DNA from 4 places in the Kitasatospora sp. UYEF31 genome. Region 3 is predicted to be linked to each of the others. Evidence: riboswitches for the same ligand, from Rfam matches in the RefSeq annotation. Region 3 holds a riboswitch; each other region holds the start of a gene.
What was found. Region 3 has a riboswitch for cobalamin ahead of cobI (precorrin-2 C(20)-methyltransferase). Riboswitches for the same ligand answer to the same signal wherever they lie in the genome.
Positions count from the first base shown of each region.

Region 1: it holds a riboswitch for cobalamin, as region 3 does, so the genes downstream of both, metE (5-methyltetrahydropteroyltriglutamate--homocysteine S-methyltransferase) here and cobI (precorrin-2 C(20)-methyltransferase) in region 3, are expected to answer to the same signal.
Region 2: it holds a riboswitch for cobalamin, as region 3 does, so the genes downstream of both, AC0Z36_RS13005 (energy-coupling factor ABC transporter permease) here and cobI (precorrin-2 C(20)-methyltransferase) in region 3, are expected to answer to the same signal.
Region 4: it holds a riboswitch for cobalamin, as region 3 does, so the genes downstream of both, AC0Z36_RS24665 (ribonucleoside-diphosphate reductase subunit alpha) here and cobI (precorrin-2 C(20)-methyltransferase) in region 3, are expected to answer to the same signal.

Region 1 covers NZ_JBXAWK010000005.1:80,004-87,364, forward strand. Annotated here, with positions in the region: gene AC0Z36_RS03985 (IS3 family transposase) at 65-841, opposite strand; gene AC0Z36_RS03990 (transposase) at 838-990, opposite strand; gene nhaA (Na+/H+ antiporter NhaA) at 1,244-3,235, shown strand; cobalamin riboswitch at 3,386-3,607, shown strand; gene metE (5-methyltetrahydropteroyltriglutamate--homocysteine S-methyltransferase) at 3,732-6,026, shown strand; gene AC0Z36_RS04005 (alpha/beta fold hydrolase) at 6,098-6,865, opposite strand; gene AC0Z36_RS04010 (hypothetical protein) at 7,112-7,243, shown strand.
Region 2 covers NZ_JBXAWK010000021.1:1,058-8,418, reverse strand. Annotated here, with positions in the region: gene AC0Z36_RS13025 (potassium channel family protein) at 1-613, opposite strand, end outside; gene AC0Z36_RS13020 (energy-coupling factor ABC transporter ATP-binding protein) at 624-1,463, opposite strand; gene cbiQ (cobalt ECF transporter T component CbiQ) at 1,454-2,179, opposite strand; gene AC0Z36_RS13010 (energy-coupling factor ABC transporter substrate-binding protein) at 2,189-2,587, opposite strand; gene AC0Z36_RS13005 (energy-coupling factor ABC transporter permease) at 2,584-3,264, opposite strand; cobalamin riboswitch at 3,459-3,686, opposite strand; gene AC0Z36_RS13000 (hypothetical protein) at 3,922-4,293, shown strand; gene AC0Z36_RS12995 (NAD-dependent epimerase/dehydratase family protein) at 4,444-5,346, shown strand; gene AC0Z36_RS12990 (SpoIIE family protein phosphatase) at 5,601-6,755, opposite strand; gene AC0Z36_RS12985 (GNAT family N-acetyltransferase) at 7,016-7,361, shown strand, end outside.
Region 3 covers NZ_JBXAWK010000002.1:190,084-197,444, reverse strand. Annotated here, with positions in the region: gene AC0Z36_RS01900 (putative cobaltochelatase) at 1-1,612, shown strand, start outside; gene cobO (cob(I)yrinic acid a,c-diamide adenosyltransferase) at 1,612-2,226, shown strand; gene AC0Z36_RS01890 (cobyrinic acid a,c-diamide synthase CobB) at 2,303-3,784, shown strand; gene AC0Z36_RS01885 (DUF4234 domain-containing protein) at 3,964-4,623, shown strand; cobalamin riboswitch at 4,783-4,954, shown strand; gene cobI (precorrin-2 C(20)-methyltransferase) at 5,138-5,905, shown strand; gene cobM (precorrin-4 C(11)-methyltransferase) at 5,902-6,711, shown strand; gene AC0Z36_RS01870 (cobalt-precorrin-5B (C(1))-methyltransferase) at 6,708-7,361, shown strand, end outside.
Region 4 covers NZ_JBXAWK010000062.1:25,586-32,946, forward strand. Annotated here, with positions in the region: gene AC0Z36_RS24650 (AAA family ATPase) at 1-199, shown strand, start outside; gene AC0Z36_RS24655 (CHAT domain-containing protein) at 1,257-2,006, shown strand; gene AC0Z36_RS24660 (ribonucleotide-diphosphate reductase subunit beta) at 2,100-3,077, opposite strand; gene AC0Z36_RS24665 (ribonucleoside-diphosphate reductase subunit alpha) at 3,113-5,578, opposite strand; cobalamin riboswitch at 5,679-5,909, opposite strand; gene AC0Z36_RS24670 (MFS transporter) at 6,111-7,361, shown strand, end outside.

The DNA of each region.
Region 1 (7,361 bases), on a different contig from region 3:
GATGGTTCGTTCGAATTCGATGGGTGCCAGGCCGGCGTCGGCGCGGGTTGTAGAAGTCGGTGATTCAGGTGGCGATCTTCAGCCGGGCCTCGGTGCGGGTGGCGAAGTGGTGCCGGTGGATGTGCTCGACCTTGATCAGTGAGTTGAACGACTCGGCGGCGGCGTTGTCCAGGGCTGATCCGACACGTCCCATGGACTGGACCACTCCGAGCCTGTCGCACAGGCTGTTGTACGCCTCGCTGGTGTATTCGCTGCCGCGGTCACTGTGAAAGATCACGCCTTCCACGTCGCCGCCCCGGGTGGCGGCCGCCATTTTGAGCGAGGCCCCGACCAGGGCAGCGTCATGGTGGGCGCCCATCGCGTAGCCGAGCAGGCGTCGCGAGAACAGGTCCAGGACGGTGGCGAGGTACAGCTTGCCCTCACCGGTTTCGATCTCGGTCATGTCGCCGGCCCACAACACGTCAGGCGCGACCGCGTCGAATCTGCGACGCACCAGGTCAGGGGAGGCGCGGCGCTTGCCCTGACGGGTCAGCGAGCGGCGTCGGCGCGGCGGCTTGCGGCCCTGGAGCCCGAGGTCGGCCATGATCTCGGCGACCGTGTTCACCGAGACCTGCCAGCCCTCGGCCCACAAATCCAAGGTGATCCTCGGCGAGCCGTAGGTGTCGCCTGACTCGCGGAAGAAGTGCGTGATCCTCTCTTCCAGCCGCATCCTCCTGACCTCGCGTTTCGTCGGCTCGGCCGGTCGGCGGCGCCATTTGTAGAACCACGCCTGCGACACGCCCAGCGCGCGGCAGGCAACGGTGTGCGGGATGTCGTACCCGGTCCTCTGGTCGCTGATCACCCCGACGAGCAACGCCGGGTCCCCCTCAGTACCCCGTCCCCGCCGGCCCTCCTGGCCCGCGACACCCAGTTCGCCAGCGTCGTCTCATTGATCCCGAGCTCCAGCGCGACCTGCGCGATCGGCCGACCCGTCTCGGCCACGATCCGCACAGCCCCCTCACGAAACTCCGCGTCGAACTTCCGTCGCTTCTCCGCCCTGACTCTCAACTTCCCCTGCAGTCACGGCTCCACACTACGAGGGGAAGGTCACAGCCAGTATCCCCCCGCCCAACTCACCGTCGAAGAGTGGGGGCGCCGAACCCCGGTTGCGCGAGACTGAGAGCATCGACGGCCGTCACCACCGCGCGGAGACGGCCGCCGTTTCACTTCGGCAGCTCGATGCGAAAACCAGGGAGTCACACGTATGACGCAGCCGAGTGATCCATCCCCCCTGTCCGGACAGACCGGATTCAGCCCTGAGGTCCCCACGGACCGCTGGGCGTTCATCCGTACTGAGAGCGGTGCCGCCGCGGTCCTCCTGGCCGCCGCGTTCGCGGCGTTGGCCTGGGCGAACATCGGTGCCGAGTCCTACGAGTCGATGTGGGGCACCCATCTCTCCCTCCGGCTCGGTGACTCCGGGGTCTCCCTGGATCTCCGCGAATGGGTCAACAGCGGCCTGATGACCCTGTTCTTCTTTGTCGTCGGGCTCGAAGCGCGCCGCGAGTTCGACATGGGTGAGCTCCGTGAGCGACGGCGGCTCACACTGCCCCTGCTGGCGGGCCTCGGCGGGATGGCTGTACCCGTACTGATCTACCTGAGCATCAACGCGGGGCAGTCCTCCGCGCACGGCTGGGGCGCGGCCATGTCCACGGACACGGCCTTCGCCCTGGGCATGCTCGCGCTGCTCGGCGCCCGGTTCCCCAGTCGCCTGCACACCTTCATCCTCACTGTCGCCGTCGTCGACGACTTCGTGGCCCTGGTTGTCATCGCCGTCGTCTACAGCGAACACATCGATGTGCCGGCGCTGCTCGTGGCCGTGGGCCTGATCGCGGCCATCGTGCTCGTCCGGGCCGGCAAAGTACGGCGCGGCTCGGTGTACGCGCTGCTGGGCACCGCCACTTGGGTGGCCGTACTGAAGTCCGGGGTGGATCCGGTTGTGGTCGGGTTGCTGATGGGGCTGCTGACGTACGCCTATCCGGCGTCCCGCGGCGATCTGGAGCGTGCCAGCGATCTGTTCCGCGAGTTCCGTGAGCAGCCGACCCCGGAGTTGGAGCGCTCCGCCCGCCTCGGCATGGCGGCGGCCCTGTCGCCGAACGCCCGCCTCCAGCGGATGTACGAGCAGTGGACCGCGTACGCGATCGTCCCGTTGTTCGCCTTGGCCAACGCGGGCATCACCATCGACGGAGGCCTGCTGTCGCGGGCCTTCACCTCCCCCATCACGCTCGGCATCCTGTTCGCCTACGTCGTGGGCAAACCGGTGGGAATCATCGGCACCGCCGCGCTGACCACCCTGTTCAGCCGTGGCCGACTGCGTCCGCCGGTCGGCTGGGGTGCCGTGTTCGGCGGCGGCACGATAGCCGGTGTGGGGTTCACCGTGTCGCTGCTGATCGCGACGCTGGCCTTCGAAGGTGCCGAACTCGACGAAGCGAAGACCGGCATCCTCAGCGCCGTGCTGTGCTCCTTCATCCTGACCTGGCTGGTCTCCGTCGTGACGGCCGTACTCCCGCAGCCGCTGCGGTCGCGGGTGCTCCTGGGCACCGCCCAGAGCGTCATCGACCTGGCGGTCCCGGTCGACCCGGAGCGCGACCACATCCGCGGTCCCGTCGACGCCCCGGTGACGCTGGTCGAGTACGGGGACTTCGAATGCCCGTACTGCGGTCAGGCCGAACCGGTCATCCGTGAGCTGCTCGCCGACCACGGTGAGGTCCGCTACGTCTGGCGGCACCTGCCACTCACCGATGTGCACCCCAACGCCCGCCTGGCGGCGGAGGCCGCCGAGGCCGCCGCCGAACAGGGCGCTTTCTGGACCATGCTCGACCGGCTCCTGGTCCAGCAGGACACCCTGAAGCCCCGTCATCTACTCGATCACGCCGCGCACTTGGGGCTCGACGTCGAGCGGTTCCGCGAAGCACTGCACTCCCACCGGGGCGCGGCCCGGGTCACGGCGGACGAGGAGTCCGCAGACCTCAGCGGCGTGTCCGGCACACCGACGTTCTTCATCAACGGCCGCCGCCATCACGGGGCTTTCGACATCACGACGCTCTCCGCCGCCGTCCACACAGCCAAGGAGCGCGCGTTCATCGACTCCTTGCCGATGACCAAACCGACAACCACTGACGGGGCGTCACACATCCGCCGGGTTGTCAGCTGGTTCCGGCGCGACCGGCTTGAGAAGAATCTTCAGAAGAATCCTTAGAAGAATCCTTAGAAGAATCCTTAGAAGGATCGCGTACGGATTTCCCCTACGTGCCGGCAACCCGGTTCCCCGCCCCGATACCTACCCCGCCCTTCCGCCTCCACCCGTCCGCGATGCGGACACCCGCCAGCACCCGCTTGACACTCCGTCTAGGCTTTTGCCCGCAGTAGGTTCGCCCCGTCAGCCAGCCGGGGCGTCGTAAGAGGGAACCCGGTGTGATTCCGGGACTGCCCCGCAGCGGTGAGTGGGAACGAACGCCGTCACATGCACTGAGCCCTGATCAGGGCCCGGGAAGCGACGGCCACTAGGTGCCAGGCCAGCCGGCCCGGCGTGCCCGCGAGTCCGAAGACCTGCCTCTGCCCGCAGGCGTTCTTCGCCCGCGGTGATTCTCGGTGACCTCGAGGGCGGGTCGGCGGAGCGGTTGGTCATCACCGTTGTCGTCGCACGCCTTTGTACAGTCCCGGGGTCTTCCCTCAGACTCGCGCAGGAGAGTTCCGTGGCAACCAACGCAGCAACCGTCAGCACCGTGTACGGCTACCCCCGCCAAGGCCCCGACCGCGAACTGAAGCGGGCGGTCGAGGGCTACTGGGCCGGCAGGACCGACGCAGCCGCTCTGCACTCCACCGCCGCCGGTCTGCGGCGGGACGCCTGGCGGCAACTGGCCGACGCCGGGGTCCAGGAAGTCCCCACTGGCGACTTCTCGCTCTACGACCATGTCCTGGACACCAGCGTCATGGTCGGCGCGATCCCCGACCGCCACCGCGCGGCCGTGGCCGCGGACCCGCTGGCCGGCTACTTCGCCATGGCGCGCGGCACCCAGGACGTCGCACCGCTGGAGATGACCAAGTGGTTCGACACCAACTACCACTACCTCGTACCCGAACTGGGTCCTGACACGGTCTTCACCGCGAACCCGGCCAAGCCCGTCGGGGAGCTGCGCGAAGCGCTCGCCCTGGGCCACACAGCCCGCCCCGTGCTGGTCGGCCCGCTCACCTACCTGCTGCTGGCCAAGCCCGCTCCAGGCGTGGCCGCCGACTTCCAGCCGATCACCCTGCTCGACCGGCTGCTCCCGGTCTACGCCGGGATCCTCGCGGACCTGCGCGCCGCCGGTGCCACCTGGGTCCAACTGGACGAACCCGCCCTGGTCCAGGACCGCACCCCGGCCGAGCTGAACGCCGCCACCCGGATCTACCGCGAACTGGGCAACCTCACCGACCGGCCGAAGATCCTCGTCGCGACCTACTTCGACCGCGCCGGGGAGGCGCTGCCGGTCTTGGCCAAGGCCCCGATCGAGGGTCTGGGCCTGGACTTCACCGGCCCGGCGGCGAAAGCGAACCTCGCCGGTCTGGCCGCGGTCGGCGGACTGCCGGGCAAGCGCCTGATCGCCGGTGTGGTGGACGGCCGCAACGTGTGGATCAACAACCTCGAACAGTCGCTGACCACCCTGGCGACCCTGCTGGGCTTGGCCGAGCGGGTCGATGTCGCGCCGTCGTGCTCGCTGCTGCACGTCCCGCTGGACGCCGCCGTCGAGCGTGAGCTCGACCCGCAGGTCGCCCGCTGGCTGGCATTCGCCCGGCAGAAGACTGGGGAGACCAGTCTGCTCGCCCGCGGCCTGCGCGAGGGCGTCCACGCGGTGGCCGCCGAACTGGCCGCAAACCGCGCGGACCTCCTCTCCCGTACGGGATCCGACCCCGCGGTGCGCGCGCGTGCCGCCGCCGTCACCGACCAGGACACCCGTCGCGCCCAGCCCTACCCGGAACGCGCTCCGGCCCAGCGCACCCGGCTGAACCTCCCCCTCCTGCCGACCACCACCATCGGCTCGTTCCCGCAGACCACCGAACTGCGGTCCGCCCGCGCGGAGTTGCGCAACGGACACATCGACATGACGACGTACCGGAAGCGGATGGAGGCGGAGGTCCGTGCGGTCATCGCCTTCCAGGAGAAGACCGGCCTGGACGTCCTGGTGCACGGTGAGCCCGAACGCAACGACATGGTGCAGTACTTCGCTGAGCAACTGGGCGGCTACCTGGCGACGCGGCACGGCTGGGTGCAGTCGTACGGCACGCGCTACGTCCGCCCGCCGGTGCTCGCGGGTGACATCTCGCGGCCTGCGCCGATGACGGTCGACTGGTTCCTCTTCGCGCAGGGGCTGACGGACCGTCCCGTCAAGGGCATGCTCACCGGGCCGGTCACCATGCTCGCGTGGTCGTTCGTGCGCGACGACCAGCCGCTGGCTGAGACCGCCCGCCAGGTCGCGCTGGCGCTGCGCGACGAGGTCGCCGATCTGGAGACGGCGGGTGCCGCTGTCATCCAGGTGGACGAGCCGGCGCTGCGTGAGACGCTACCGCTGCGCGCGGCCGACCGTCCGGCTTACCTGGAATGGGCAACTGAGGCGTTCCGGCTGAGCACGTCGGGTGTCCGTGCGGACACGCAGATCCACACGCACATGTGCTACGCCGAGTTCGGTGAAATCCTGTCCGCGATCGACGAGTTGGACGCGGACGTGATCAGCTTGGAAGCGGCCCGCTCGCATATGGAGGTCGCGTACGAACTGTCCGGATCGGGCTACCCGCGCGAGGTCGGACCGGGCGTGTACGACATCCACTCGCCGCGGGTCCCCAGCGTCAGCGAGTCGGTGTCGCTGCTGCGCGCGGGTCTGGTCGCGATCCCCGCCGAACGCCTCTGGGTGAACCCGGACTGCGGGCTGAAGACCAGGGGCTGGGCGGAGACCCGCAGCTCGCTGGAGCACCTGGTTGAGGCGGCGCGGCAGGTCCGGGCGGAACTGGCCTGACGTTGTTGATCATGGGGATCCCGCAGAACAATACGCCCGTCCCGGGCGTCGAAATCACCGGATCCCCATGATCAATTCGGCCCTGCGGTCACTGCGTGCAGGAACCCGGTGAGCAACGCCGTCGTCTCCTCGGGCCGCTCCAGACTGGGCAGATGCCCGGCCCAGGGGAGCTCGAAGTGCTGGGCGTCGGCCAGGAGGTCCGACAGCAGCGCCGCGATCTGCCGGAAATCCGGCAGATCGTGCGCCCCGGAGACCGCGACAACAGGAACTGCGATCGCAGTCAGGTCCACATCGGCTTCGAGCCGGGCGAAGTCCTCAAGAGCGGCCAGTTGCACGTCGAACGCGTGCCGCTGCATCCGCCGCACTGCGCCCCGGGTCGGCGCATCGGCGTCTGGACCTGACCAGGTGTCAACGTTGAGTTCCACCGCCCCGGCGATATCGCCGGATTCGATCAGCGCCTCCTCGCGCGCGCTGAACGCTGTCAGCGCATCGGTCGGCGCGTGACCAGGCATGTCGGCGCACAACAGGGCCAGTGCGCGCACCCGGTCGGGCCAACGGGCCGCCACCTCAAGGGCGATCGCGCCGCCGTACGAGGAACCGACAAGCGCAGCCTGCCCGATACCCAGTGCGTCGAGGAGATCCAGGACATCCTCCGCATCGCTGTACGGGCGATCCGCGACCGGGGTCGCCCCGAACCCGCGGAAATCGCAGCGCACTACGCCGTAACCAGCGGCGAGCAGCGCGTGCCACTGTGGCTCCCACATCCGGCGGTCACACACTGAGGAGTGGAGCAGGACCACTGTGGGACCGTTCCCAGCCGCATCATGAGAAAGCGTCATACCGGGGACTCTAACCCGCGGACTTCGCTGCCGGATTGTTCAACGGGTTCGTCCTATAAGCACCCCCAACCGGGCACTTGAGACCGAACTCGGGCCGACGCGGAGGTTGTGTGACCCCATCATGCCTGTTCAGATCCGTCGCCGGTAGGACGCAGGGCACCCTTCTCAAACCTTGAAGCGACTACCCCCAGGGCCGCACACGTCTGCCGGCAGGCGGACCTGCGGCGGCACCCGAACCGGCCGGCTGTGCTCTACAAAATCCTGAAGACGTATCGCGAGGCACTTGTGCTGCTTGACCGCAAGGAGGAAGCCGTCGCGGTGCAGCAGGAGATGCTCGCGTTGGCGCGCACTGTGCGGGGAATCGACCGCACCGTCTGAGGGCGGGCGCTCCGCTCTCAATTTCCGGGAGCGGAGGGCCACGTATATCCGTGCCGCGGGTCCTGTTTTCCCGTGCCGCCGTACAGCGAAGTCCGGTCCTACAGTCGCTTCGGTCTGC
Region 2 (7,361 bases), on a different contig from region 3:
AGGCGGCATCGCCGTCGGCCACCAGGCGGGCGGCGATGGTGGCGGTGACCATACCCATGGTGGCGATTCCGACGACCATGAGCACAACGCCGATGGTGCGGCCTTCGGCGGTGACCGGGAAGCGGTCCCCGTACCCGACGGTGGTGATGGTGGTTATCGCCCACCAGACAGCGTCGCCGTAGTTCTCGATGTTTCCGCCGGGTGCGCGCCGCTCGGGGCCGAGGACGGCGGCGGCGCTGGCCGCGACGATCGTGGCGGCGAGTGCGGCGGTGGTCAGCAGCAGTTGCTCGCCGCGTCCCCGGCGGGAGAGCATCCCGATCCGGCCGATGATGCCGACCAGGCGCAGGACCCGGACCTCGGGCAGGATCACGGCGGCCAGGTCCAGCGGGTGGGTGCGGATGAACAACCACTTCTTCGGGCTGATCTTGAGCCGGACCACGTAGTCGATGACGAAGATGCCCCAGATCCCGTAGTCGAGGAGGTGGACGTAGTCGTTTCGCTCCTCGACCGCGCCATTGACGACGAAGGTCACGAGGGATACCACCGCAAGCCCGGTCAGCCACGGGGTGGTGGCCTTCTCCCACGTGAGATAGCGCTCGGCGCGTGTCCGCATATATCCGAACCTAATCGTTGGGCGACAGGTCTGCCCGGTGCTCGTCACACAGTCGGAGCAGTGCTTCGGGTGTGTGCGCGACGGGGGCGCTGATCCCGTGGGCGGCCAGGACGGCCGCTACGGCGTGCGCCCAGGTGGGGCGCAGGTGGGCGGCCTTCAGCAGCGTTGTATCCGCGAGCAGGTCATCGGTCGGCCCGGTGTGCAGCACTCCCCCGGCGAAGACCGCAGCGTCGTCGGCCCAGCGCAGTGCGAGATCGACGTCGTGGGTGGCCATGACCACAGTGGTTCCGCCCTTGCGCAGACCGTCCAGCGTGTCCAGGAGTGCCTCTTGCCCTGCCGGGTCGAGGCCCGCCGTGGGTTCGTCCAGGACCAGGACCTGGGGCCGCATCGCCACTGCCCCGGCGATGGCGACGCGTTTGCGTTGTCCGAACGACAGCAGGTGTACGGGGCGCTCGCGGAGATGGGCGATCTCCAGGGCGTCCAGTGCTTCGGACACTCGCGTACGGACTTCAGCCTCGTCCAGGCCGAGGTTGAGCGGGCCGAAGGAGACGTCCTGCGCGACGTCGGCGGAGAACAGTTGGTCGTCGGGGTCCTGGAAGACGAGTTGCACGGCGCGGCGCAGGCGGGTGAGGCCTTTGCGGTCGTAGGTGACGGCTTCGTTGTCGAGTTCGAGGGTGCCGCCAGAAGGCTGGTGGCTTCCGGTGAGCAGCCGCAGGAGGGTTGTCTTTCCGCTGCCGTTGGGGCCGAGGAGGGCGAGGGTACGGCCTTCCGGGACGTCCAGGGTCAGTTCGGTGAACACGTCGGGCCCCTGGTCGTAGCGGTAGCCGGCGCGGTGGAGTCTCAGAAGCATGTGACGGCCAGACAGACGAGGGCGGCGGTGAGGCCGACGGATGCGGTGATGAAGCGCGGGGACGCGGGGTGGTTGTCGACGAGTACGCGCAGGGAGCCTTCGTAGCCGCGTCCGGCCAGGCCGGTCTGGAGGCGTTCGGCGCGGGCGAAGGCGTGGAGGAGCACGGTGGCGCCGGTGCCCGCGGTGGCGCGGAGCTGGGCGCGGCGGGTCTGGTGGCCGAGTCGTCCGGCCTGGGCCTGGTGGATGCGGCCTGTCGTGTCGAGGAGCAGGAAGACCATGCGGTACATCACCGCGGCGACGTCGACGACGGGGGCGGGGACGCCGATCCGGGTGAGGCGTGGGAGTACGTCGGACAGGGGTGTGGTGAAGGCGAACAGGAGTACGCACAGGGAGGCTGCGACGGTGCGGGCGAGGAGTTCGGCGGCGTGCCGGGCTCCGTCGGGGGCGTAGCCGACGCCGTGGGCGCCGATGGAGACGAGGAGGGTGACCGCGCCGGTGACGGCGAATCCGAGCGGTGCGCGGGCCGCCTTCCAGAGCCGGACCGGCGGGACCCTGGCGGCGATGAGGAGCAGGAGTACGGCGGCTGTTCCGGCGAGCAGCGCGGCGGCGGTGGACACCAGTGCGGAGCCGAGCAGTCCGAACGCGAGTACGGCTTTGTCCAGGGGGTTGCGGCGGCGCCACGGACTCGCGTGGGCCGCCGCATCGATCGGCAGCATCGCCGTCTACTACGGGTTCGCTCGTACGGCGGACCCGGTGTCCACCGTGCCGGGAGCTTCGGCGCGCGGTTGGTCGACCCGTACGACGTCGGTCTTCAGGGGGTCTGCCGCGTCCGCCAGGCGCTTCTTAGTGCGGACCACACCGAGGAAGTAGCCCACCACACCTGCGCCGACGGCGGCCTGGAGCGCGAAGAGGCCGGACTCGATCTCACCGGACGGCGGTTCGTAGAGCGGGCTGAACCAGGGCTCGTAGTCCGGTTTGTTCTCGGTGATCGCCGAGGTGGCTTTGGTGTCGGCGCCGGTGAACGGCTCCTCGTGGCCGTCCGCGGCACCGATGAGCAGCGGCAGGACGGCGAGGAACGCGACGGTGAGCAGGAGCAGCAGGTTGATCTTCGTGGACTTCTTCACTTCGCCACCGCCGGTTCCAGGACGTCGGCGCGCCCGGCCTGCCGGAGCAGGCGGACGACCAGGACGGTGAGCAGGCCTTCGCTGACGGCCAGGGGGATCTGGGTGACGGCGAAGATGGCGCCGAACTTGCCGATCGCGCCCAGGAATCCGCTGCTGGGGTCGGGGAAGGCCAGCGACAGTTGGACGGTGGTCACGCAGTAGGTGACCAGGTCAGCGGTGAACGCCCCGGCGAAAACCGCTATATCGAGCCGGGCGGCTCCGCCCGGGCGCTCGGGTGCGGCCAGGCGGATGAGGCGGTAGGCCCCGTATCCGGCCCACGGTCCGGCGATGGCCATCGAGAAGACGTTGGCACCGAGTGTCGTGAGGCCGCCGTGCGCCAGGAGCAGTGCTTGGAACAGCAGGGTGATGGTGCCGAGCACGGCCATCACCGGGGGGCGGAACAGGATCGCGCCGAGTCCCGTGCCGGTGGGGTGCGAGCAACTTCCGGTCACTGAGGGGATTTTGAGTGCGGACAGGACGAACGAGAACGCTCCGGCCGCGCCGAGCATGAGCGTGTTCTCAGGTCGTTGGCGGACTTCGCGGCTGAGCGCGCGGGCCCCGTGTACGACGAAGGGAGCAGACGCGACGCCCCAGGCGGCGGCGTGCTCCCAGGGCAGGTAACCCTCGGCGATATGCATGGCTGTTAAGCCCTCTCCCACACCTCGTGGATGGACGGAAGAGCGACCGTCAGTCGGCATCGCCGGTCAAGGAGCGGCTTCTGGCGCGGTGCCTCGCTTGGCGGCCGTGCACCGTCGCCCTTTCCGGGGCGTCGGTGTGCGGGCGACGACGCGAGGTGCCGTGTCAGGAGTCGCGAGGCGGCGAGACCTGCTGACGGTTGCCCGTTGCCATGGCCGGTCTCCTGGCTGACGGGTCGTAACGTTCTTCCTCCGCCTTCCCGGACCGACTTGCGTGGTCCAGTGGCTTCCGCACAGGTTCGTGCGGGTGGAGGGGAACTCCCCGATCACAGTGGCGAGGGCCGCACCGGACTGGCTGGAGGCTCCTCGTAGACGAGGTTGTCCAGCCCACCGGTTTCCCGAGCACCATGGCGGTTGCGACCGTAGCGTCGCGGGCTGATCAAGAGCAAGGCGGGGTGGCACCGTGCGGTCGGGGCGGCGGCGTGCGGACCGAAGCGACATTTTACTGATCGGCAACGCCTTGCACCCGGTTTCGACAAATTCAGTCGTAAAGCTGGCAACGTGACCATGGACCGACCGTACGCTCCGGAATCGGAGGGGTCGCCGGTGTCACCAGGCCCCTAGCACGGGCCTATCAGACGCGCGGAGCGGAGCATCGACATGGCAGACATGGAAGCGGCACTCAAGAACGCGATGGGCATCGAGGGCGCCAAGGGTGTAGCGCTGGTCGACTACACCAGCGGCATGGCCCTGGGGATGCTCGGCGGCGGCAAGGAGCTCGACCTCACGGTCGCGGCGGCCGGCAACACCGACGTGATGCGCGCGAAGATGCGCACGATGGAGATGCTCAACCTCAACGACCACATCGAGGACATCCTCATCACGCTGGGCGGCCAGTACCACGTGATCCGGCCGCTGACCGGGCGGGCGGGCAAGGGCCTGTTCATCTACCTGGTCCTGGACAAGCAGCGCGCGAACCTCGCGATGGCCCGGCACCAGCTCAAGAGTGTCGAAGAAGAGCTCGAAGTCTGAGCCCGGGCCCGGCCCCGCGCCGGGAGACCTGCGCCACTTTGCCGGTGATCCGGGCCTCTTCTTGGATATGACGGTCATCGTCATCACCCCTTCGCGGGGTAGCGACATATGACGGTCGTTCATGAGCACGTAGCCGAGAAGGGGCCCGGAATGCTGTCCGGAGAAAAGATCCTGATCACCGGTCCGGCCGGACAGATCGCCTACCCGCTGACCGAGCACCTCGCGCGGGACAACGAGGTGTGGGGCATCGCCCGCTTCTCGGACCCGGCCCAGCGGGCGAAGGTCGACGCGCTGGGTGTCACCACCCGCCGGGTCGACCTGGGTTCCGGGGAGTTCGGCGATCTCCCGCAGGACTTCACCTACGTCGTCCACCTGGCGACCTTCCAGGGCCCGGGTGACGACTTCGACCACGCCTTGACGGTCAACGCCGAGGGGACGGGTCTGCTCCTCCAGCACTGCCGCAGGGCCAAGGGCGCGCTGGTGATGTCGACGGCGTCGGTGCTGCGTCCGCACGGGGATCCGCTGCACGTGTACGGAGAGTCCGCTCCGCTGGGTGATGTGCACGCGGCCCACTCCCCCACGTACTCGATCTCGAAGATCGCCGAGGAGGCCGTGGCGCGGTACTGCGCGCGGGCGTTCGGCCTGCCGGTGACCATCGCGCGGATGAACGCGTCGTACGGGCCGAACGGCGGGCTGCCGACGATGCACCTGGACACCGTCCTCCGGGGGAAGCCGGTGGTGACCCGCTGGGATCCGTGCGTGTACAGCCCGATCCACCAGGACGACATCAACACGCAGACCGAGGCCCTTCTTGACGCCGCGTCGACTCCGGCGACGATTGTGAACTGGGGCGGCGACGAGCCGGTGAGCGTGCAGGAGTGGGTCGCCTACACCGGTGAACTGGCGGGCCTGAAGGCGGAGGTCGTCGTCCGCGAGCAGCCCGGGTCCCTGCGGGGCCAGGTGCAGGACACCGCCAAGCGGGCCTCGGTCACCGGCCCGTGCACGGTGGACTGGCGCACGGGGATGCGGCGGACCTTCGAAACCCGTGGCTGACGCGCTTTTCCCGGGTGCACTCCGTACAACGGAAATCAACGCGGCACAACATCGCCGGAAAATGACTGAGGGCACCCGCGTTCCGCGGGTGCCCTCAGGTGTTGATCAGGTGTCAGACCACGTGCGTGCGGCGACACGTCGGCCCGTGGTCCAGATCACAAAAGTCCGCCGTTTCGATCAGGTGAAGAAGTCCCTTTTTGCGCTCCGGAGGGGGCTTTTGTACATGATCGACGCAGGTGGATTCCGGGCTCGGCTCAGCGGCAGCGGAGCAGCACCACGGCCCGGTCGTCGTTGACGTTGCGCCCGGCATTCTCCACGATGCGCCGCGCGCCGTCCTTGAAGTTCACCGCCACCAGGTGCTCGGCCACGCCCAGCAGCCGGTCGATTCCGGTGGCGATGTCCTGCCCCGGGACTTCGACCATGCCGTCGGTGAAAAGCAGCAGGGCGTCCCCCGAGTCGAGCCGTCCGGTGACGACGTTGAACTCCGCGCCCTCGATCACGCCGAGCAGCGGGCCTTCGGCCTCCTCGCGGACCTGCCACTGACCGGATCCCGCCGTCCACTGCACGCCCGGCGGGTGGCCGGCTGACCGCAGTTCGTACTCCCCCGTCTGGAGGTCCAGGACTACGTACACCGCGGTGGCGAAGCCCTCCTCCCAGTCCTGGCGCAGCAGGTAGGCGTTGGCGGCGGGGAGGAAGTCGGCCGGGGGCAGCGAGCCGAGGAGTCCGCCGAAGGCGCCGGAGAGCAACAGCGCGCGGGTTCCGGCGTCCAGTCCCTTACCGGAGACGTCCACCAGGACGACTTCGAGGTAGCGCCCGCTGGTGCCCCGGGTGGCCACCAGGAAGTCGCCGGAGAACGACTGGCCGCCGGCCGGGCGCAGAACCGCCTCTGTGTGCCAGTGGGCGGGCAGTCGCGGGATCCTGCCCTGGGACTGGAGGCGGTCACGCAGGTCGAACAGCATCGACTCGCCGCGGGTGCCCTGGACGCCGAGCCGGGTGCGCATCCGGGCCATGAGCAGCACGATCGCCGCCACCGCGCCGATCACCCCGAGCGCGCCGGGGGTCACTGTGCCCGGGTCCTGCACCTGGGTCTGCGCGATGAGGACGCCGCCGGTCGCCGCGTAGAGCAGCAGCAGGCTGGACATCCGCAGCATCAGGCCGCCGACGAGGACCGGCACGACCAGGGCGGTGGGCGGGAACCAGCGGACGGCGGAGGAGGGCAGGACGCCGCAGAGTGTCACCACGATGAGCAGGACGACCAGCGCGAACCTGTCGGAGGGCAGCATGGTGCGCCTGATCCAGTTCCACGCCCGGTTCAGGGCGGGCAGGAGGCCCGCACCGCTGCGGTGTTCCGCGGGCCGTGCGGCCGGAGACGACGGGAGGTCGTCGGTTGGGGCCGTGCTGCCCGCCATGGGCGCCGTGGTCGTCACGATCGCCGACCCTATCGACCACAGGCGGTTTCCGTGGGGCCCGAACACGTGGTCGAGATCCGGTTCCGGCCGTCCCAGGCCGCAGCAGGGCCGGAAACACTGTCGCTGAAGAACGTGACGGATGGTAGGCAGGAGCGATGAGCACTGAGCCCCCCGCAGTCCCACCTGCTGTCCCACCTGCTGTCCCTGTTGCCGTCCCGCTCGCTGTCCCTGCTGCCGTACCTGCCACCGTCCCGGCCAGAGTGTTTTTCGCCGGGAAGCCTCCCGTCCGCACCGTCGGGCCCACCGACTGGCGCCGCTGGAGCGACACCAGCGCACTGGCGTTCGGCGGGGCCGCCGCACCCGAGATGCAGGCTTTCTGGGCCCAGGTGGCCGAGCCGGCGCGGTGCATCGGCTCCTACGACCCGGACGGCAACGTGAACGGCGGCGCGGCGTCGTTCTCGTTCTCCATGACGGTGCCGGGCGGGGGCACGGTGCCGACGGCGGGGATCAGCGCGGCGGGGGTGCTCCCCACGCACCGGCGGCGGGGCCTGCTCAGCGGCCTGATGAAACATCAACTGCACGGCATGCACGAGGCCGGTCTGGAGC
Region 3 (7,361 bases):
CAACCTCCTGCACGACCACCTGGTCGACCTCCTCCTGGACGCCGCCGCGATGGGCGTCGCCCACGTCGAGCGGGACAGCGTGTCCGTCCGGCACGCGGCCAGGTTCCTCCTTGTCGGCACCATGAACCCGGAGGAGGGCGAGCTGCGTCCGCAGCTCCTCGACCGGTTCGGGCTGACCGTGGAGGTGGCCGCGAGCCGCGAACCCGCGCAGCGGGCCGAGGTCGTCCGGCGCCGGCTGGCCTACGAGGCCGACGGGGTCTCCTTCGCCGCCCGGTGGGCCGCCTCCGACGACGAGCTCGCCGTACAGATCGTCAAAGCGCAACAACTCCTGCCCGACGTGGTCCTGACGGACCATGAGCTGGAGCGCATCGCCCGGGTCTGCGCGGCCTTCGAAGTCGACGGGATGCGCGGCGACATCGTGACCGCCCGTACGGCCATCGCGCTGGCCGCCTGGCACGGCCGCGCCGAAGTCACCGAAGAGGACGTACGGCGGGCCGCCGCGCTCGCGCTGCCGCACCGGCGGCGCCGGAACCCCTTCGACGCTCCCGGACTGGAACAGTCGAAGCTGGACGAGGCGCTGGCGGACCCGGAACGACCGGACGACACTCCGCCGGAGGGCCCGCGGGGCGGGGGCCGGGACGACGGTCCCTCCGACAGTGGTCCTTCTGACGGCGGTCCCTCCGACAGCGGTCCTTCTGACGGCGGTCCCTCCGACGGTGGCCCCCAGAGCGGCCCGGACGGTGGCGGGGCGCCGGCCGACCCCCCGCAGGAACGGTCCGGATCGGCCGGGCAGCCGTCCGCGCCGGCCACCGACCCGTACCGGACCAGACTGTTCGCCGTCCCCGGCGTCGGCGACGGCGCGGCCGGGCGCCGCTCCCGCGCCGAAACGGCCAACGGCCGCACCACCCGCGCCCGTTCCGCCGGAGGCGGCCGGGTGGCACACCTCCACCTCGCCGCGACCGTCCAGGCCGCCGCCCCGCACCAGATTGCCCGGGGCCGCACCGGACCCGGCCTGGTGCTGCGCCGCGAAGACCTCCGCGACGCCGTACGCGAGGGCCGCGAAGGCAACCTCGTGCTGTTCCTGGTCGACGCCTCAGGCTCGATGGCGGCCCGGCAGCGCATGAGCGCGGTCAAAGGCGCGGTGCTGTCCCTGCTCCTCGACGCCTACCAGCGCCGGGACAAGGTCGGCATGATCTCCTTCCGCGGAGCCGACGCCCAGGTCGTCCTGCCGCCGACCTCATCGGTCGAGGTGGGCGCCGCGCGCCTGGGGAAACTGCCCACAGGCGGACGCACACCGCTGGCGGCAGGACTGTTGCAGGCGTACGAAACACTGCGCGTCGAAAAACTGCGCGACCCCCGGCGCCGACCGCTCCTGGTCGTGGTCACCGACGGCCGGGCCACCGGCGGGGCCGACCCGCTCGGCGCCGCCTGGCAGTCGGCCGGGCTGCTGACCGGCACCGCGGCGATCGTCGTGGACTGCGAGAACGGGCCGGTCCGGCTCGGACTCGCCGGGGAACTGGCCGCCCGGCTCCAGGCCGACTCACTGCGCCTGGACGAACTGGCCGCAGACCACCTTGCCGATGTCGTACGAGGAATCCGGAGGGCAGCCTGATGCCGCAGGGACAGCCGTCAACAATCCCCGACGACGGACTGACGACGCGTCAGCGCCGCAACCGGCCGCTCGTGGTCGTCCACACCGGCACCGGCAAGGGCAAGTCCACCGCCGCCTTCGGAATCGCGCTGCGCGCCTGGAACCAGGGCTGGCCGGTGGGGGTTTTCCAGTTCGTGAAGTCCGCGAAGTGGAAGGTCGGCGAGGAGGAAGTGCTGCGCACCCTCGGCCGGCTGCACGGGACCACCGGCGAGGGCGGCCCCGTCACCTGGCACAAGATGGGTGAGGGCTGGTCCTGGATCCAGCGTGAGGGCACACAGGAGGACCACGCCGCCGACGCCCGCGAGGGCTGGGAGCAGATCAAGCGGGACCTCGCCGCGGAGAAGTACCGGATGTACGTCCTGGACGAGTTCACCTACCCCATGAAGTGGGGCTGGGTGGATGTCGACGACGTGGTGGAGACCCTGCGCGGGCGCCCCGGCGCCCAGCACGTGGTGATCACCGGGCGGGACGCCGACCCGCGCCTGGTGGAGTACGCCGACCTGGTCACCGAGATGACGAAGGTCAAGCACCCGATGGACGCCGGGCAGAAGGGGCAGCGGGGGATCGAATGGTGACCTCCAGCTCTTCGAGCGTCGGGTGCACCGCGCGGTCCGCAGCACGGTCCGCAGCACGGTCCACAGAATTCCGGGCGTGATCGACGCGCGCTGTACGGTGCCGCGCCTCGTCATCGCGGCACCGGCTTCGGGGCACGGGAAGACAACTGTCGCGACGGGGCTGATGGCGGCGCTGGTGCGACGCGGGATGCGTGTCTCGCCGCACAAAGTCGGGCCCGACTACATCGACCCGGGCTACCACGCGCTCGCTTCGGGCCGGCCTGGTCGCAACCTCGATCCGTTCCTGGTGGGGGAGCGGCGGATCGCGCCGCTGTTCGCCCACGGCGCGGACGGCGCCGACATCGCCGTGGTCGAAGGGGTCATGGGCCTCTACGACGGGGCCGCGGGACGGGACGACGGGTTCGCCTCCACCGCGCATGTGGCGCGGCTCCTCGGCGCGCCCGTCGTGCTGGTCGTGGACGCGCGGTCGCAGAGCCGGTCGGTGGCCGCGCTGGTGCACGGCTTCGCGACCTTCGAGCCGGACGTGCGCCTCGCCGGGGTCATCCTCAACCGGGTCGGCTCCGACCGGCACGAGCTGATGCTCCGTCAGGCACTGGAGCCGCTGCGGATCCCGGTCCTGGGCGTGCTCCGACGGCACGACGCCATCGCCAAACCGTCCCGGCACCTGGGCCTGGTCCCGGTGGCTGAGCGGCACGCCGACGCGGTGCGCACGGTCGACGCGCTGGGTGAACTCGTCGCCGCATCGGTGGACTTGGACACGGTGGTCCGCATCGCGCGTACGGCTGACGCATTGTCAGTGGAGGCGTGGGATCCCGTACGGGAGACCGGCTCCCCTGTCGCGGGCCGGCCCAGGGTCGCGGTCGCGGGCGGACCCGCGTTCACCTTCTCGTACGCGGAGACCGCCGAACTCCTGACGGCGGCCGGGGCCGACGTGGTCACGGTCGACCCGCTGCGGGACGAGGCCTTGCCGGCGGGTACGGCAGGGCTGATCATCGGCGGCGGGTTCCCCGAGGTGTACGCCCCGGAACTGTCCGCGAACGCGGCGATGCGGTCGAGTGTGGCCGAGTTCGCAGCCCGGGGCGGGGTGGTCAGTGCCGAGTGCGCGGGACTCCTCTACCTGGCGCGGTCACTGGACGGGCTGCCGATGTGCGGGGTCCTCCCGGCGGACGGCCGCATGACCGGACGCCTGACGCTGGGTTACCGGCGGGCGGTGGCGGCGGTCGACTCCGTCCTGGCCGCTGCCGGGACCGCGGTGTCCGGCCACGAGTTCCACCGCACGGTCCTGGAACCCGGCGCGGGGGCCGTGCCGGGGCAGAGCGGTGCGGGGCAGGGCGGTGCGGAGAGCGGCGGTCCGGAGAACGGCGGTGTGGCGTGGACCTGGGACGGCCGGGCGGCCGAAGGATTCGTCCGGGGCGGGGTGCACGCCTCGTACCTGCATCTGCACTGGGCCGGGAACCCGGCTATGGCAGGGCGGTTCGTCCAGGCGGCGTCGGCCGGATGGGCGGTCCGGGCGGTCGGCCGGGGCGGTCGGCCGGGGCGGTCGGCCGGGCACGTGTGACCGACCCGACAGTGGTACGGAAAGGCTGAATCGCTAGTCTGTGCCTGTCCGAACGGTGTTCGCGTCCGGACCCCCATCCCTTCACCCGCGCCATCGGTCGTCGGCATGCCCTGACTTCGGTGATCGGCCGACGGAGGGTGCGGCACGGACCGGGTCGCTCCGCTCCGGAAGAAGTGACGATGAGTCAGCCGTCCTACCCCGGCCCCCTTGAGGCCAACGGGCAGCAGTCGTACCCGCAGCAGGGCGGGCCGTACGGCCAGCCCTATCCGCAAGCGGGGACGCAGTCGTACCCGCAGCCCGGCGGGTACCCCGGCATGGAGCCGGGGGCGGTCCCGCAGTTCGCTGGACGGCCACTGGGCATGGTCCGGGGTGTGTTCGCGGTGTGGGGTCTTTCGATGATCACCTTCGGCGTCTACCTCCTCGTGTGGACCTACAAGGTCAACCGCGAAGTCCGTGACTTCGCCGCACCGTACGTCCAGGTCAACCCGGCGGGCGCGGTGTGGGCCTCGATCCTGGTGCCGGTGGGCTGCATGCTCGGGGGCATCGTCCCGGGTGCCGTCCTGATCGGCGTCGGGGACGGTACGCCGGTGCTGCAGGCCGTCGGCGGGCTCCTGATCGTCGCCGGCTACATCGGGGGGATCGCCGCGATGTGCGTCCTCTGGGCCCGGACAGGCGGCCGGATCAAGATCGCCCAGCAGTTCGGCTGGCAGCAGGGCACCTGCTCGGGCGCCGTCGGTGTGGTGCTCCACATGATGGCCTTCGGTACGGGCATCTGCTACTACCAGTCGCAGCTGAACCAGCTGTGGCTCGCGCACGGCGCGAACCGGTACGCCCAGTAACGCGGACCCGCCTCCTACTCCCCACCGCCCGGCCCGCACTTGTCGCGGGCCGGGCTGTTCCGCTGGAGCCGTCCTGTGATGTCACCCACCGGACAACCGGGGCACCCCCTTTGACGTGGCCGGAAGCCGTGTGGTCGGATGGCGCTCGCGACAGCGGTGGAGGAATCCGGTCCAGGGGAACCCTGGGAATCCGGAGCGGTCCCGCCACTGTGACCGGAAAGTGGACCCCCGGGGCGGAATGCAGGCCACGGCTGCGGAAGCGGCTGGAAGGCCGGGGGCGAGCGCTGGTCCGTCATCCGTGACGGTCCGTGACCCGGAAGCCAGGACACTCCTGCCGTCGCACCGTTCGCCTGTCGCGGACCGCGTCAGGGGTACGGCTGTCCACTCCGGTGGAGGGACGCACCCCCACGGCGTCGCCGCGCCGTATTTCCATTTCACCCGTGGGCGTGGACCCTCTGGAGGCTCTGATGACCGTGCTCTGCCCTGCCCTACCGCCGCACGCGCTGACCCCCCGGTGAGCGGCACCCCGCCCACCCTCATCGGTGTCGGCGTCGGCCCCGGCGACCCCGAACTGGTGACGGTCAAGGGCGTGCGCGTCCTGCGGGAAGCCGACGTGGTCCTGGTGCCGGTCATGGAGACGGGCCCAGGGGAGTCGGCACTGTCGGGTCGCGCCGAAGCGACGGTCCGCGAGTACGTCGACGCCGACCGCATCACCCGGGTCGTCTTCGCCCTCAACGACCGCGGCGGCGTCACCGACCGCCGCACCCGGGCGTGGGACGCGGCAGCCCGCACCGTCGTGGACGCCTTCGCCGGCGGTGCGCGGACCGTGGCTTTCGCCACCATCGGCGACCCCAATGTGTACTCCACCTTCGGATACCTGGCCCAGACCGTGCGAGAACTGGTCGCCGGCGTCGTGGTCGGGACCGTCCCGGGCATCACCGCCATGCAGGACCTCGCAGCCCGCTCCGGCACCGTGCTGTGCGAGGGCAACGAAACCCTCGCGCTCTTCCCGATGCCGGCCGGGCTCGACGGCTTCCGGCAGGCCCTTGAGGTCTTCGACACCGTCGTCGCGTACAAGGGCGGCCGGTGGATGCCCGAGATGCTGGAGATCGTCAAGGCCGAAGACCGGCTCGACGACGCGGTGTTCGGCGCCAGGCTCGGCCTGGCGGACGAAGACGTCCGGGCCGCCGGACAGGTGGACGGCAGCGCGCCGTACCTTTCGACACTGATCGTCCCCGCCAGGCGGGACCGACGCGGAGGCAAACTGTGCCAGGGCGAGTGACCTTTGTCGGAGCCGGACCCGGCGCCGCCGACCTGCTGACCTTCCGTGCCGCGCGGGCCATCGCCGCCGCCGACATCGTCGTGTGGGCCTCCTCGCTGGTCCAGGAGGAGATCCTCGAACACGCCCGCCCGGGGGCGGAGATCATCGACTCGGCCGCACTCCCGATGGAGGGCGTCCTGCCGCTGTACGAACGGGCGGTCCGCGACGGGCTGAACATCGCCAGGGTGCACTCCGGTGACCCCTCCCTGTGGGGCGCGGTGCAGGAACAGCTGGACCGGTGCCGGTCGCTCGGCCTCGACGTCGAGATCATCCCCGGGGTGTCCGCGTTCAGCGCCGTCGCCGCCATCGTCGGACGCGAACTGACGATCCCCGAGGTCGCGCAGTCGGTCATCCTCACCCGCCTGGGCGGCGGGAAGACACCGATGCCGCCGAAGGAGTCGGTCCGCGAGTTCGCGAAGCACGGCACGACGATGGCCGTGTTCCTGTCGGCGGCCCGCTCCGGCCAGCTCGCGGAGGAACTGACCGACGGCGGCTACGCGGCGGAGACCCCCGTGGTCATCGCCCACCGGGCCACCTGGCCGGACGAACTCGTCGTGCACTGCACAGTCGGCACCCTGGAGGCCACAGTCAAGGAGCACCGCCTGTGGAAGCAGACGCTGTTCCTCGTCGGCGACGCGCTGGGCTCCCACGGCACCCGTTCGCACCTCTACCACCCCGGTCACTTCCACACCTTCCGCAAGGCCGAGCGCGGCGCCCGGCGGATCCTGCGCACCGGCGGCGCGGGGGCCCCCGTCGAGCCGTCATGACCGGCGGCCCCGGCGAGGACGGCCCCGCTCCGGACGCCTCCGGAGCCGGCAGTCCCGGACCGGACGTCCCCGGCGTCGACCGGCGCAATCCCGAACTCACCGAGCCCGACCTGCCGCGCACGATGAAGGTGCGGCAGAAGGCGCTGCGCACCGGCTGGACCACCGGGTCCTGCGCGTCGGCCGCGGCGAAGGCCGCCACCCAGATGCTGGCCACCGGCACCCCGCCGCCGTGGGTGGAGATCGCCCTGCCGTCCGGACGGCGAATCACCTTCGCCGTCGAACGCTGCGAGGCACTGCGCCCCGGACGCACCCAGGCCGTTGTGGTCAAGGACGCCGGGGACGATCCGGACGTCACCCACGGCGCGGAGCTCACCGCCACCGCCACCTGGCGGGACGAACCCGGCATCGAACTCGACGGCGGCGTCGGCGTCGGCGTGGTCACCAAGCCGGGCCTCGGCCTTGAGGTCGGAGGTCCGGCGATCAACCCGGTGCCGCGTCAGATGATCACCCAGGCGGTGGGCGAGGTCGTCGACTTCGGCACCACCGGGGTGCGTGTTGTCATCTCCGTGCCCGACGGGGAGGTCCGGGCCCGCAAGACCACCAACGCCAAGCTCGGCATCATCGCCGGGATCTCCGTGCTCGGCACCACC
Region 4 (7,361 bases), on a different contig from region 3:
GCCTACCTCCCCGACCTCGCCATGTCCCTCAACAACCTCTCCAACCAGCTCGCCGGCCTCGGGCGACGCGACGCGGCCCTGGCCCCCATCGAAGAAGCCGCCCGCATCCGCCGCGACCTCGCCCGGGCCAACCCCGACGCCTACCTCCCCGACCTCGCCGCCTCCCTCAACAACCTCATCGACCGGTGCATCGATCTGAACAAGTCCACCGAGGCCGAAACAGTCTTCGCCGAAACCGTGGCCGCGTTCTCCGGTCTTCCCGACGCTGTCGCCTTCCTCCACCTCGCAAAAGCCGACAAGGATCTCAAGCGCGGTCACGAAACTTCGGCGCTCACAACGGTGACGCAACTCCTCGGCACCGCTACGGCTACGCTCGCCGCCCCCACCGCCGCACAAGCCCGACAGCTGCTGCGTAACCACGCAGCCCGCAGTGCGGCAGAACGCAGTCACGTAGCCCGGGTCTGGACGGACGTCACAGGCGAACAGGCCCCGCCATGGCTCTCCCTGACCGGCAATCACTTCTCAGCGGTCACCCAGTGGCTCAGCGTTCCTGACTGGGATGCCTCCCGGCGTTTCCTCCGCGACAACCAGGCGGAGCTGGAGCAGCCCACCAGCAGACTCGCCCTGGCCGAACTCGGTCTGCTCTCCCCCGACGCCGTCTTCCACAAAAACCTCCTGGACGCGGTTCAGGCCCGCGGGGTCGATGCGGCGTACGAACCTCTCATCCTCGGCGACCGGCTCCGGGCCTGGCTGGACGCCCCCGACTGGGAAATCTCCCAGCAGTTCCTCAACGAGAACAGCGAACTACTTGTCACCCCGACGGCCGCCAGCGCCTTGACCACAATGGCCAGACAGGACGAAGCAGACCCCACACCCCTCCTGCATTCCGCTTTGCTCCAGCTGTGTGTCCTCGACGGCATCGACAATGCCTACACGACGATGCTCGACCGCAACCGCCTCCACGCCCGCTGCCAGCGGGCACTGGTCTCCGGAGACGTCGAGGCCCTGCGGTCCGTCTCCGTCATCGAAGCGCTCGGCTACCAGGCGGCACTCCCCGGCGCTGTGCATTTGTTCATCACCCGTCTGCTCAGCGAAGACCCCCCGGATGAAGCCGCCACCCTCCCCCCAGCCGTCTCAGCCACCGAACGCGACCTCCTGATGGACGAGATCAGCACCCTGCTCACCGCCTTCCCCGAGCACCGCCCGGCGCTCCGCACCCTGCAACGCCAAGTCCGCGACACACCCCTGGTCTGACGATGCGCCACCCAGCCCGGGACGGCGACACGGAGAAGATCACCGTCCTCCTGCTGTCCTCGGCCGCGCACACCGCCGACGCCCCGGACCTGGCCGCGGAGGAACGTGAGATCCGCGCCGCCCTGACCGGCACCCCGTACGGGCACCACCTGGAGCTCATCACCGCCCCGGCCGCCCGGGTGACCGACCTGCCGCGGTTGTCCGCGCACCACCAGCCGAAGGTCCTGCACTTCTGCGGGCACGGGACCGCGCGTTCCGGCCGGTACTTCCGTACAGACGACGTCTCCGCCCAGGCGACACCGGTCGACGGAGCGGCCTTTGCCGAGTTCCTGAAAGCGCACGCCCCGCAGCTCACACTCACCGTCCTCAGCGCCTGCCACACCGCGGCGGTCGCCGCGCGGATCGCCGAAGTGACCGGCTCCTGCGCCATCGGCAGCACCGGCGCGCTCGACGATCCGACGGCCGTGCGGTTCGCGGGGGAATTCTACGTCCAACTCGCCTACGGCCGCTCGGTCCACGACGCGTTCGAGCTGGCCCGCACCGCCTCGCGGATGTACGGGCTGACGGCCGCCGAACTGTGCCGGCTGCACGTCGGAGACGGACAACTCCCGGAGGCGGTGTTCGTCATCCCGGTACGGCTGCGGGCACCGATGGGTACGACACTCCGGAAACCGGGTTACACCCTCAGGCAGCGGATGGTCATCGAGACCACCACCAGCTGGGAGATCCCGCCGGAGAAGCCGGACCCGTAAACGCGGGGTGGGACCCCCGCGCGTTGCGAAGATCCCACCCGTACGAACTCTGCTTAAAACGACACGAAGGCCCGCCCGGCCTGCACTCCGTGCTTAGAAGTCCTCGTCGAAGCTCACACTGCCGGTGACTGCGACCTGGTAGGCCGACACCTTGCGCTCGAAGAAGTTCGCGAGCTCCTGGACGTCCTGGAGTTCCATGAACGCGAACGGGTTCACCGACCCGAACACCGGCTCAAGGCCGAGCTGGGCGAGCCTGCGGTCGGCGACGCTCTCCAGGTAGGCGCGCATGTCGGACACACTCATCCCGGACACGCCCCCACCCAGGAGGTCTTCGGCGAAGGCGACCTCGGCGTCGACGGCCTCGGTCATCATGTCCCTGATCTGCGCGCCGAGCTTGTCGTCGAACAGTTCGGGCTCTTCGGTCCGGACCGTCTCGACCACACTGAACGCGAAGTCCATATGCGCCGACTCGTCGCGGAAGACCCAGTTGGTGCCCGAGGCCAGGCCGTTCAGCAGGCCGCGGGACCGCAGGAAGTAGACGTACGCGAACGCCCCGTAGAAGAAGAGCCCTTCGATGCACGCGGCGAAGCAGACCAGGTTGAGCAGGAACTGCCGCCGGTCGTCGGCCGAACGCAGCGCGTCCAGGCCCATCGCCGAGTCGATCCACTTGTAGCAGAACTCGGCCTTCCGCCGGATCGACGGGATGTGCTCGACGGCGGAGAACGCTTTGGCGCGCTCGTCCTCGTCGGGCAGGTAGGTGTCGAGCAGCGTCAGGTAGAACTGGACGTGCACGGCCTCCTCGAACAACTGCCTCGACAGGTAGAGGCGCGCTTCCGGGGAGTTGATGTGCTTGTAGAGGTTGAGGACCAGGTTGTTCGCCACGATCGTGTCGCCGGTGGCGAAGAACGCGACGAGCCGCTGCACCAGGTGCTGTTCAGCGGGCGACAGCTTGGCCAGATCCGCAAGGTCGGAGTGGAGGTCCACCTCCTCGACCGTCCAGGTGTTGCGGATGGCCGCCCGGTACTTCTCGTAGAAGTCGGGGTAGCGCATCGGGCGCAGCGTCAGTTCCATGCCCGGGTCGAGCAGGCGTTTCGCGGGCAGAGGGTTCACTGGCAGGCCTCACAGGACTCGGGGTTCTCCAGCGAACAAGCGATAGCTGCCTCATCTTGGCTACCGGCTCCAAGCCCGGGCGCTTTCCTCGTGTCCCCGTCGCTGCGCTCCGGGGCCACTCGGCGCCCGGGCGTCGCCGGAAGGGCTGCGGACTCCGTCCGCGCTCCTTCGCTGCGCTCAGTCGCCTGTGCGGGCACAGTCGCCTGCGTGGGCACAGTCGCCTGCTGGATGCGGGTCGCGGGGCGCGACCGCAGGTAGTACGTGGTCTTCAGGCCGGTGGACCAGGCGTAGCGGTACATCGACGAGAGCTTGCCGATGGTCGGGTCGGCCATGAAGAGGTTCAGCGACTGCGACTGGTCGATGTACGGCGAGCGGGCCGCCGCGAGGTCGATCAGGGCGCGCTGCGGGAGTTCCCACGCGGTGCGGTAGAGCTTCCGTACGTCCTCGGGCAGTTCGGTGATCTCCTGCACGGAGCCTTCGGCGCGCTTGATGCGGTCGCGGATGTCTGCGGTCCACAGACCGCGTTCCTTGAGTTCGCGCACCAGGTAGGTGTTGATCTGGAGGAACTCGCCGCTCAGCGTCTCGCGCTTGAAGAGGGTGGAGACCTGCGGCTCGATGCACTCGTACGCGCCGGCGATGGACGCGATCGTGGCGGTGGGCGCGATGGCGATCATCAGCGAGTTGCGCAGGCCGTGGGTCGCGACGAGCCCGCGGACCTGCGCCCAGCGCTCCGTCTGGGTGGGCGTGACACCGTCCCACAGGTCGGGCTGGAGCCGGCCGCGCGCGGCGTGGGTCTGGTCGTACGCCGGGTGCGGTCCGAACTCCTTCGCCAGCTCGGTCGAGGACTCAAGAGCCGTCAGGTAGATCTCTTCGGAGATCCGGGTGGACAGCTCGCGTGCCTCAGCCGAGTCGAACGCCAGACGCAGTTGGAAGAACACGTCCTGCAGGCCCATGAGGCCCAGGCCGATGGGCCGCCACTTGGGGTTGGACGCGGCGGCCTGGCCGGTCGGGTAGTAGTTGATGTCGATGACACGGTCGAGGAAGACGACGGCCGTACGGACGGTCCGGCGCAGCTTGTCCCAGTCGATTCCGCCGTCGGCCACGTGCGCGGCGAGGTTGACGGAGCCGAGGTTGCAGACCGCCGTCTCACTGTCGCTGGTGACTTCGAGGATCTCCGTGCACAGGTTAGACAGGTGGACCGTGTTGCCCGGTTCGGCCGCCTGGTTGCACGTGCGGTTGGACGCGTCCTTGAAGGTCATCCAGCCGTTGCCGGTCTGCGCCAGGGTGCGCATCATCTTGGCGTAGAGCTCACGGGCGGGCAGCTGCCGGACGAACCGGCCGTCGCGCTCGGCCTGTTCGTAGGCCGTGTCGAACGCCGGGCCCCACAGGTCGGGGAGTTCGGGGATCTCGTTCGGATCGAACAGCGACCAGGCGCCGTCCTCGTCGACCCGCCGCATGAACAGGTCGGGGATCCAGTTGGCGAGGTTCAGGTTGTGGGTGCGCCGGGCGTCCTCGCCGGTGTTCTCCCGCAGTTCGAGGAACTCCAGGATGTCCGGGTGCCAGGGTTCGAGATAGATGGCTGCTGCACCTTTTCTCTTTCCGCCCTGATTGACTGCTTGTACGGATGCGTCGAGGGTGTTCAGCCACGGCACGATGCCGTTCGAGTGCCCGTTCGTCCCGCGGATCAGCGCGCCGCGCGAGCGGACCCGGGACCACGCGACGCCGATGCCGCCGGCGAACTTCGACAGGCGGGCGATGCGCCCGTACATGTCGTAGATCGACTCGATGTTGTCCTGCGGCGAGTCGAGCAGGTAGCAGGAGGACATCTGGGTGTGCCGGGTGCCCGAGTTGAACAGCGTCGGCGAGCTCGGCAGGTAGGCCAGCGACGACAGGAGCCGGTAGAAGTCCACGGCTTCGTCCGCCGTCTTGGACAGCCCGCAGGCGACCCGGAGCAGGAAGTGCTGCGGCGTCTCGACGACTTTGCGGGTGACGGGGTGGCGGAGCAGGTAGCGGTCGTAGACCGTACGCAGGCCGAAGTATTCGAAGCGCCGGTCGCCGTCCGGGTCGACGGCCGCGTCCAGTACGGCGGAGTTCTCCCGTACGAAATCGGCCGTCCCTTCGCCGATCAGGCCCTCGCGGTGGCCGACGGCGATGCCCTGGCTGAAGGTCGCCGCTCCCTGCGAACGGGCTTCGTCCGCGATCGTGCGGGCGAGCAGCCTGGCCGCCAGCCGGGAGTACGCCGGCTCCTCGCCGATGAGCTCGGCGGCGGTGCGGATCGTCAGCTGGTCGAGTTCGTAGGCGGTGGCGCCGTCGTACAGACCGGAGACCGCCTTCTCGGCGACCCGGTACGGGTCGGCCTCGGGGAGGTCGTCGGCCAGCAGCCGGACGGCCTCGGCGAGCGCGTCGGTGTCGACGGGGCCGCTGTCGGCCAGGTGTACGGAACGGGTGCCGGATGTGCGCAGAACTGCGCTGTCCAAGACGGTCACGGCTCTCTCCTCGCGAGCTCGTAATTACGGTGACCACCGCGCAGAACAGTCCAGATCGTCGGCGCGGGCAGCGGGCAGGTCTTCGGACTCACGGGCATGCCGGAGATCGCCGCACATGACGTACGGCGGGTGCTCCGGAGGTCTACTGGCCGTCGCTTCCCGGGGTTGTGTTCCCAGTGCTCTGTTGACGGCGGTCGTTCCCGTTCACCGCTGCGGGGGCAGTCCCGGCTTGCCGGAGGCTGTCGAAGCCCCCTGGGCGCAAGCTCTGCGCCACCGGATTCCCTCTTCGGAGTGCACAAGTGCACTCCTTCGCCGCACTGCCGCCGAGACGGCGGCCGTGCGGACCAGCTACGAGCCAGATCATATATGCAGTGGTGACTCACGTCATGCACCACCAGATGTAGTGGCGGCGCGTGTCGCAGGGCGCATGAGGAATAATGCGCATTACAACTGATGAACCAACCACGTTCATATCACCGTGGTTCATATCAACATGGGGGAACCTGACTTGAGTACAACCGGGGGGATACGTACAGCGGTCCCCACACAGGACAAGTCATCGGTCGCCTCGAAGACCGGTCTCGTCCTCCTGATCATCATCATGGGCTCGCTGACGTACTCCCTCCTCCAGTCGATGCTCGCCCCGGCACTGCCGACGATCACCCGGGAAGTCCACACCTCCACCGAGACCGCGGCCTGGCTGATGACGGCCTATCTGCTGTCCGCTTCGGTGACCACACCGATCCTCGGCCGCCTCGGTGACCTGTACGGCAAGAAGAAGCTCTTCGTCGTGGCGATCGGCGCGCTCGCCGTCGGATCGCTGATCTGCGCGCTGGCCGACTCGATCGACCTGCTGATCACCGGCCGCACCGTCCAGGGCCTGGGCGCCGCCGTCTTCCCCCTGTCGTTCGGCATCATCCGGGACGAGTTCCCGGCCCACAAACGGGCCGCGGCCATCGGCCTGACCTCCGCGGTCATGGGCATCGGCGGCGGCCTGGGCTCGGTCCTGGCCGGCCCGATCGTGGACAACCTGTCGTACCACTGGCTGTTCTGGATCCCGATGATCGTGTGCATCATCACCTCGGTCGCCGCGTGGTTCCTCATCCCCGAGTCGCCGGTGCGGGTGAAGAGCAGCATCAACTGGCTCGGCGCACTCCTGATGTCGGGCGCGCTCGTGTGCCTGATGCTCGGTCTGAGCAAGGGCCGCTCGTGGGGCTGGACGTCCGGCATCACCCTGAGCCTCTTCGCCGGCGCGGTCATCCTCGGCGTGCTGTGGGTCAAGGCCGAACTGCGAACCGACCAGCCGCTGGTCGACATGAAGATCATGCGCCTGCGCGGCGTGTGGACCACCAACGCCGCGGGCCTGCTGGTCGGCTACGCGATGATGGGCGCGATGTTCCTGATGCCGCAGCTGCTCCAACTGCCGAAGTCCACCGGCTTCGGGTTCGGCACGACGGTCACCATGGCCGGTGTGTACGTGCTGCCGATGGCACTGGCGATGCTCATCTCCGGGCCCGCCGCCGGTGCGCTCACCGCGCGCCTGGGCTCCAAGACGCTGCTGATGACCGGCTGCGCCGTGCTGACGCTCGGCATGCTCAGCCTGGTCGTCGCGCACGGCGAACTGTGGCAGATCATGGTCGGTGTGTTCCTCTTCGGCCTGGGCACCGGCTCGGCGATGGCCGCGATGGCCAACGTCATCGTCACCGCCGTGCCGGTCGAGCAGGTGGGTGTGGCCACCGGCGTCAACACCATCGCCCGT